Regions from separate parts of the Lysinibacillus sp. NPDC096418 genome, predicted to be linked through region 1. Evidence: riboswitches for the same ligand, from Rfam matches in the RefSeq annotation. Region 1 holds a riboswitch; the other holds the start of a gene.
What was found. A riboswitch is a leader RNA that binds a small molecule or an ion and turns the genes downstream of it on or off. The one in region 1 is predicted to bind cyclic di-GMP.

Region 1 (4,437 bases):
AGTAAACTTTGTACCTTCTCGTTTTGAAAACACATATTCTCGTTGGATGGAAAACATTCGCGACTGGTGTATTTCTCGTCAATTATGGTGGGGTCACCAAATCCCAGCATGGTATCACAATGAAACAGGTGAAATTTACGTTGGAAAAGAAGCGCCAGCTGACGCTGATAACTGGACGCAAGATGAAGACGTTCTTGATACTTGGTTCTCATCTGCATTATGGCCATTTTCAACTATGGGTTGGCCAGATGAAGCAAGCGAAGAGTTCAAACGCTATTACCCTACAAGTACGCTTGTAACTGGGTATGACATTATTTTCTTCTGGGTATCACGTATGATTTTCCAAGGGCTTGAATTTACGGGTGAACGGCCATTCAAAGATGTATTAATTCACGGTTTAGTACGTGATGGCGAAGGTCGTAAAATGAGTAAATCACTTGGTAATGGTGTAGATCCAATGGATGTGATCGAACAATACGGCGCTGACTCACTGCGTTACTTCTTAGCAACAGGTTCATCACCGGGTCAAGATTTACGCTACACAACAGAAAAAGTAGAGTCGGTATGGAACTTTGCCAATAAAATTTGGAATGCCTCTCGTTTCGCATTAATGAACATGGACGGCATGACATATGATGAAATCGACTTAACTGGTGAAAAATCTGTTGCAGATAAGTGGATTTTAACTCGTCTAAATGAAACAATCGAACGCGTTACTTTTTTAGCAGAACGTTATGAGTTTGGTGAAGTGGGCCGTGAGCTATATAACTTCATTTGGGATGATTTCTGTTCTTGGTATATCGAAATGGCGAAATTACCAATGAATGGTGATGATGAAGCCGCGAAGAAAACGACGCGTTCAATTTTAGCGTACGTGTTAGATCAAACGATGCGTTTATTACACCCATTCATGCCATTTATTACGGAAGAAATTTGGCAACACTTACCACACGAAGGTGAGTCTATTACAGTGGCAGCATGGCCAACAGTTCGTGATGACTTACACTTCGCAGAAGAAGCGGATAATATGAAATTGCTTATGGATATTATACGTTCGGTACGTAATATTCGTGCGGAAGTAAATACACCTATGAGCAAAAAAGTACCATTATTCATTTCAGCAAAAGATGCTGCGACTGTAAGTGTACTTGAAGCAAATAAAGCGTATTTAGAAAAATTCTGTAACCCTGAAACGTTAACGATTGGTGAAGGCTTAGAAGCACCAGGTCAATCAATGACAGCTGTTGTAACGGGAGCAGAGCTATTCTTACCTCTAGTCGGCCTCATTAACTTAGAAGAAGAAATTGCTCGTCTTGAAAAAGAGTTAGAAAAATGGGCAAAAGAAGTTAAGTTAGTGTCTGGAAAGCTTTCAAACGAAAAATTTGTCTCAAAAGCTCCAGAAGCTTTAGTAAATGCTGAACGTGAGAAATTAGCAGATTATGAAAGCAAACATGCGTTAGTACTAAAACGTTTAGAAGAACTGAAAAATATGTAATTAATTTATTGCAGCGGATGACATTTTTGGTCATTCGCTGTTTTTTGCTATTTGTGTGATTTGTAATGAAATAAATCTATTGAAATAGGTCTTTTTGTATAGTATGATATTTTAAACTTAGTATAATAGACAAAGGCAAACTGCTTGAAAAGGCAGGGCGCAAAGCCTAGGGTCTAAGGTATAAAGATTATTTTTAATCTGAAATGCTATGATCGCCTGGTTACCAAAGAAAAGGATTTATTAATAATTCTCTTGGCTATTCTATCGTAATTAGAATGGCCTTTTATTATGCAATAAAGTAATGTTAAATGTTGGAGGTTACTGATGTCTGGAAATATAGGAACAACCATTGCGAAAGTAAATACGGCCTGTGATAATTTAGAATTTGTTAATGCGAGAGCAATCATAGAGATAAATCTCCTTAAATTATCAGAAGCAAAATACTATAGACTCCTTAATGCAAATGCGAAAGTGTTAATCAAGCATGTAATTTCGGATAGCAAAGTAAACGACGGAACAAACAATAAATTAACACGTGCAGATTTATTAACAATCAATAAAATCAATGAATATTGTTCGAACTTTGATATATCTATGTTAAAAAGAACATTAAAGAACTCATTTGAATTAGTTCAAAGATCAGATGTTCATCCTTATTTAAATAAAGATGCGAAGATTATCTTAGCTGATATGGGTGCTCTGCTTGGAATGGAGTATCAGTTGCAATAGTTATCCTCAATTTAAAAGGGGCAGTCCTAAAAGTAAAAATAGTATGCTGAGAGTACTTCCGGCATACTGTTTTTTGATATATAGGTAAAAATCCGCGTAGACTCCTGCGGGAACATTTTTCACGACGAAAGCGTGAGTGAAACGTAGCGGCAGGAGTATGCACAAGATGTAAGACGCAACGAATCGCGCGTAGTGAGGGTTGCGACTGACGCTGTGTCCGTGGAAAGCGCAGCGGTTTTTTACCATATAGAAAGCTAGATGTTAAGCTTAAAGAGACTTTTTGGATAGCCACTTTTAAATTGAGTGCGAATTGTGTGTGTGTGAGGCAACTTTTGTACTAAAATAGAGCTATTGCATACATAAGGAGTGTTTGGTTTGTTTACAACGATGGAACAATGTACAGATTTTATTTTCAAATTAAAGGCAGTTGACCATAAACGTGCACCATTAGTAATGATGCGTGAGGTGCTGGCTTATCTAGATAATCCACAAAATCAGCTAAAAGTAATTCATTTAGCAGGTTCTAATGGTAAAGGTTCCACTGTAAATGCGCTACGTGAAATGCTAGAGGGGGCAAGCTATAAAGTAGGGGCATTTACATCACCGCATTTAGAATGTGTCAACGAACGTATAACAATTAATGGTGTACAGATTCCTGATGCACAATTCTTGCAGTACATGAATGCGGTGGCACATATTGTTGAAACGCATTACAACGGCGATTATCCAAGTTTTTTTGAAGTGATAACGTTAATAATGTTCCAATATTTCGCTGCAGCTCATGTTGATTTTGCGTTGATTGAAACAGGTCTTGGCGGACGTTTAGATGCTACAAATGTCATTACACCTCTTGTTTCTATAATTACGACGATTTCATTAGAGCATACCGCTTTTTTAGGAGACACGTATGCAAAAATAGCTTTTGAAAAGGCAGGCATTATTAAGGAAGATGTACCGGTTATTGTTGGGGTGAAAAATGAAGATGCGCTTGCAGTCATACGTAAAGTGGCAGAAGAACGTCATGCAGAGTGTCGTATCTTAGGGGAAGATTTTAAGGTTACGACGCAACAACAATATGAAAGGATGCAGCATTTCGATTATGAAAATCAAGAGGTGCAGATGCAAGATATTGTATTGAAAATGGCAGGTTTACACCAAGTAGCAAATGCTAGTCTTGCAATGACTGCGATGTTAGTGCTACAAGAAAAAGGTCATGTAAAAATTTCAGACACTACTATACGCAAGGCACTACAAACAGCGCAGTGGGCAGGTCGCTTTGAGCAAGTTGCCAATAATATTGTCTTAGACGGTGCACATAATTCAGAAGGTACAGCAGCACTGATCCAAACATTAAAAGATGTCTATCCAAATCGAAACTATAACTTTATTTATGCAGCGCTTTCTGATAAGGATCACGCCAATAGTATTGCATTAATGGATGAAGTAGCAAACTCGATGGCCTTTACGCAAATTTCTTTACCAAATGCTATGCCAGCAGAGCAATTAGCAGCGTTATCACAGCATCCCCAAAAAGTGTATAACTCAGATTGGCAGCAAGTTATTGATGCGGAAATACAGAGAAAAGAAGAGGCTGATATTTTGATCATTACCGGTTCTTTATATTTTATAGCGGAAGCACGTAAAGCGCTCTTGGAGGTAGTAGGATGATTCCGCAATTTGATCGCTATAAAGAGAAATGGTCGGTACAAAGTGATGATGTCATCAAACCTGGACTGACAGCAATTCAAGAAGCATTATCATTGGTAGGGAATCCAGAGCAACAGTTTCAAGTGGTCCATATAGCTGGTACAAATGGTAAAGGCTCTACGCTTACTTTTATAGAAGCAATTGCGAAAGAGCATGGTTTGCGTGTTGGTAAGTTTATGTCGCCTTGTATTTTAGATGTACATGACCAAATACAAGTAGCAAGTTTATCCATTACTACGGGAGAGATGGACGGCGTATTTGAGCAAATGCATAAGGCTGGACTAAGCGGAAAGTTGACTGATTTTGAATTGCTGACGGTAGTAGCTTTCTTACATTTTGTGAATAGTCATGTTGATGTGGCGTTAATTGAAACAGGGATGGGTGGTTTGCTTGATAGCACGAATGTCGTAACGCCGATTGTTTCCATTATTCCAAGCATTGCGCTAGAGCACACAAAGTTTTTAGGGAACTCCATTGCAAGTATTGCGCATCATAAAGCAGGTATT
Region 2 (4,437 bases), on a different contig from region 1:
AATTTGGAGTAGTCTTCATTAGCGTAATGCTCAAATGGTTTTGTTGCAGCTGTAGTTGCTTCTACTTTTTCTTCATTTAGTAGTACTTTGGCGTTTTCGAAGTCCTCCTTATACAGTTCATATAGAGGATGTGATTGAGCACTTTGCTCTAACGCTTCTAATTTTTCTAACGTATGGAATTGCTCAGATACTTTATTTTGGTGTTCGTCCGTAAACAAGTTGTCAATCTTATTAGATATACTATCTTCTTTATAGAATCTGAATTCTGCTGCGAACGGTCTATCTGTATATGCTTTCTTGAATTTAAACTTGATTCGTTTAAACTTTGTAGGTTTAAATTTGAATTCTAAGAAATCACTTGTTCTTACCGCTTCGCCACTAGAAACAAGTTGGAATGTTTCCCCTTTACTAGTTTCAGATGTGTAAATTTCGAATTTTTCTGGGAAGCCTTTTTGATTCACAGATCTAGCTAAAAAGGCTATTCGATCTAGCACTTCTGCTTGATTTAATTCGAATACTACTTCATTTGTAAAGTTCGCAGCATTGTTCTTGTTTGTTTCCCAATGAGTGTTTGGTTGATCATCTAACATAAATTCTGGTTTTGTAGTAGGATAGCTACCACCATTTGTTGTTACTTTTGATACGTTAGAATTTGGCATTCTGAACGTGTCACTATAAGCATTTTCGAATTCTGTGCCATAGCCTTTTAATTTTGAAACAGTTGCTGTAGTTGATTCGATATCCTTTTGATTTAGAAGGGATCTAGCATTTGCTATATCTTCTTTAAATAGAGAATAGAGTGGATGAACTTTTGCCTCTTCTTCTAATTTATTTAAAGCATCTATTGTATTAAACGATTCGTTTACAGTACTGAATGTATTATCTGTAAATAGGTTACCCATTTTGTCAGATACTTGGTCTTCTTTATAGAATAAGAACTCCGAAGCACTTGCCCAATCTTGATTTGCTTTTTTATAGATAAACTTTAAACGTTTAAATTCAGTGGGCTTAAATTGGATTTCAACAATATCTCCTGTAGAACCTTTATATTCACCAGAAGAAACTAATGAAAAGTCATCACCTTCATCTGTAGATGAACTGTAGATTTCAAACTCTTGTGCAAAACCTTTACCTTTCGCGCTTGATTGACGGGCAGCGTAAACAATTCGATTTAATGAAGTTGTTTCGTTGAAGTTAAAGATAACCTCATTAGTAAAAGTTGCATTATTGGCCTTACCTGTTTCCCAATGGGTATTCATATCACCATCGATTGCTTTTGAAAGGGGAGATCCAGAGTAGTTCCCGCCGTTGTTCGAAATTGATAGGATATTAGATTTGTCCATTTTAAAGACTTCATTATATGTATTTAGTAAGTCACTTCCGTATAAATAAAACTTACTTACACTAGCATTACTTACTTGTTTAATGTTACTTGTTGTTGTAACTTTTGTTTCTTGATTTTGATCAGCTAAGACATTAAATGGTGCACCGACTAAACTTAAAGCCATAGCCGCGGCTGTTGCAATTTTAATTACCTTCATTTAAATTTCCTCCTGATGAATTATTCCAAAGATGTACATAAAAAAACTACTCAATAAGAGTAGTTTTTTTCCTATAAATGTTTCATAAAAATAGTGTTACCTAATTATGAAACTATAGAATAATAAAAAGTAGAATGTACTCTTCGGTAGCTGGCTGACATAGTAATAAACCTTAGCCCCTATAGCTTTGCGTCCCTAAATTTCTCTAGGTTTGCCTATTTAGTTTACAGCTAAACAATATCATATTAAAATTTTGCTCCCAAGGACAAATCGTACTATATTTTATTGCTACAAAAGCAGGTAATATAGCTGAAATATCATAAAGTTGGAAAATTAATCTATCTGATGTAATAGGAAATAAGGAGTGTGATTCCATTATGGTGAACTTTTTTGTAAATCTAGGGTATTACCTGTGACGCTAATCCCGAAGGAGTTACGCTGGCTCCACTTCAATCAACAAACGCTTTATTCAAAATGTTAACCCCACCTTTTGGTGATGAGCAGATTTAATGATCATTTATGACGAAGTGGTTGAGAATAGGGGGAATGGTTAATTGACCTATAATCTTCACAAAATGAAGATGCTGTGTAATTCTTAGTGGTCAAATTATTTGTATCATTCATCGAGTTGTGACACAGTTGTAACATCCAACGATTATATTAATATAGAAATTCAGTATTTGAGGGGAAAAGAATGCGAAAGTTTTTTAAATTTTTACTTCTATTGCTTACAGTAGGAGTGTGTGTTTTTGTTTATGCAACATTTATCGAATCGAAGTTACTAACTGTTAAGTCACATGAATTTTCATATACACCGCAGAGCAAGGAAAAAGGGACATCCATTAAAATTGCTCATTTTACTGATACGCAAATAGGCGAATTCTTTAGTATGGATCAGTTCAAGAAAGTTGTTAAGAAAATTAATAAACAAGAGCCCGATATGATTGTTTTTACAGGCGATTTATTTGATATGGGTGCTACGGAAGTGGAGATTCAAGAGATTATAGCTCTCTTGAAAGAAATGAAAGCTCTTTATGGGAAATTTTCGGTGTATGGTAATCGAGATGTAGGGGGCGGTATGGAACGAAATTACGAACGCTTACTAACGGATGCTGATTTCACTCTTTTAAAAAATGAAGAAACAACTATTACTTTGTCGAACGGGGAAGAGCTACTTATATATGGATTAGATGACGCACTGTTAGGTTCTCCAGATATAGCTGATATAAATAAAGTGCTTTCTCGAAATGAAAATACACTTGTGTTATTACATGAACCAGATGTAGCAAAACAATTTGAATCAACGGAGCATGCTATAGTTTTGGCTGGCCATAGTCATGGAGGGCAAGTATATTTACCATTTATCGGACCTCTCGCTACTACTGCTTTAGCTGAAGAATACGTGAAGGGATGGTATACCCTTTCTGGGAGCCAAAATCCTAATTTATATGTGAATTCTGGAATTGGTAATACAAAACTACCATTTCGTTTAGGGAATATCCCACAAGTGGCACTTATAAATTTAAGCTTTTAAGAACACAACGTTTATTCGAATAAATTAAACAAAAAATCAGCAGAATCAAAATGTGATTCTGCTGATTTTGTATTTACAAATGATTTTAGATGAAGCGAGCAATATCTTCTAATGGTAGACGCGATGATCCAAATGCTGGTGCAGCCGCTTTACCAATAGCGATAAGTACGATTGGGAATTGATTTTCAGGTAATTCAAATCGCTCTGCAAATTTCACTTTGTCAAAGCCACCCATCGTTACTGTATCAAAGCCTTTTTCTTTTGCAATAAGCATAAGTTGCATTGAAATTAGACCTGCATCAAAAGATGCGATGTTTTGTCTTACTGCTAATGGAGCAGCAGGGTACATGCGCTGCGTATTACTAATTGTGATATTCTTTTGTTCTTCACCCATATGTCCTTCAGTTACATTTTGAGTGTAGATTTTTTCTACGTTTTTGTACATTTCAGCATCACCTAAAACGGCAATAACTGCTGAAGATGTTTCAATTTGTTCTTGATTATTAGCAATTGCACGAAGTTCTTTTTTCGTAGCATCGTCTTGAATAACGATGAATCTCCAAGGTTGTAGGTTACTTGAAGATGGAGCACTTGTTGCTTCAGTAAGGATTTCTTCAAGTTCTTTTTGCGTCATTTTAAAGGTAGGATCGTATTTACGAACTGATTTTCTCTCGTGCATAATTGTATATAAATCTTTAGTTGTTGTTGTTGTCATTGTATTTCCTCCTCTAAACTTACTAATGATAAGTTAATAAATAGAATCTTACCATTAGTAAGTTTGTGCGTCAAATAAAAAATATTATGTGTTACAATAGGAGAAAACCAATTCACAGGCGGGAGGTTATTATATGACTCAACCGAATTGTACACATATATGCAGCAACTACCATCAAGCGATTGAATTTATAGGGAAACGATGGATGGGCATGATTATTTATACTCTATTATCAGGTCCAAAAAGGTATCACGAAATCCACGCTACGATTCCTGGAATATCAGACCGTTTACTTACAGACCGTTTAAATGAGCTTGTAAATGCAGGCTTAATTAATAAGAAGTTCATCGATTCTTCTATAAAAAAAGTGGAATATGAGTTAACACCTAATGGTTTAGCGTTTCAAGAAGTCATTAAGTCGATTCAAAAATGGATAGATCTATGTGACTTTGAAAAGACAACAAAGGAATAATAACAAAAAGCTCATTACCACAAGGATGTTTGTTTGCACCGCGTTGCGAGATGGCAACACCTGAATGCCAGCAAGCACCACCTGAAATGCGAAAACTTAGGGATGGAATGGTGAGGTGTATTCATGCAACTTGAAGCAAAGAACGTTGGATTTCAATACGGGGACGGTCCGTGGT

Region 2: another riboswitch for cyclic di-GMP. It lies ahead of ACIQZG_RS06150 (NPCBM/NEW2 domain-containing protein); the one in region 1 lies ahead of ACIQZG_RS01270 (hypothetical protein).

The regions. Positions count from the first base shown of each region.
Region 1 covers NZ_JBIWEY010000001.1:261,314-265,750, reverse strand. The annotation lists gene ACIQZG_RS01275 (valine--tRNA ligase) at 1-1,495, shown strand, start outside; cyclic di-GMP riboswitch class I at 1,620-1,723, shown strand; gene ACIQZG_RS01270 (hypothetical protein) at 1,820-2,224, shown strand; gene ACIQZG_RS01265 (bifunctional folylpolyglutamate synthase/dihydrofolate synthase) at 2,600-3,892, shown strand; gene ACIQZG_RS01260 (bifunctional folylpolyglutamate synthase/dihydrofolate synthase) at 3,889-4,437, shown strand, end outside.
Region 2 covers NZ_JBIWEY010000004.1:104,182-108,618, reverse strand. The annotation lists gene ACIQZG_RS06150 (NPCBM/NEW2 domain-containing protein) at 1-1,541, opposite strand, end outside; cyclic di-GMP riboswitch class I at 1,684-1,767, opposite strand; gene ACIQZG_RS06145 (metallophosphoesterase) at 2,236-3,075, shown strand; gene ACIQZG_RS06140 (nitroreductase family protein) at 3,161-3,790, opposite strand; gene ACIQZG_RS06135 (winged helix-turn-helix transcriptional regulator) at 3,924-4,262, shown strand; gene ACIQZG_RS06130 (ABC transporter ATP-binding protein) at 4,386-4,437, shown strand, end outside.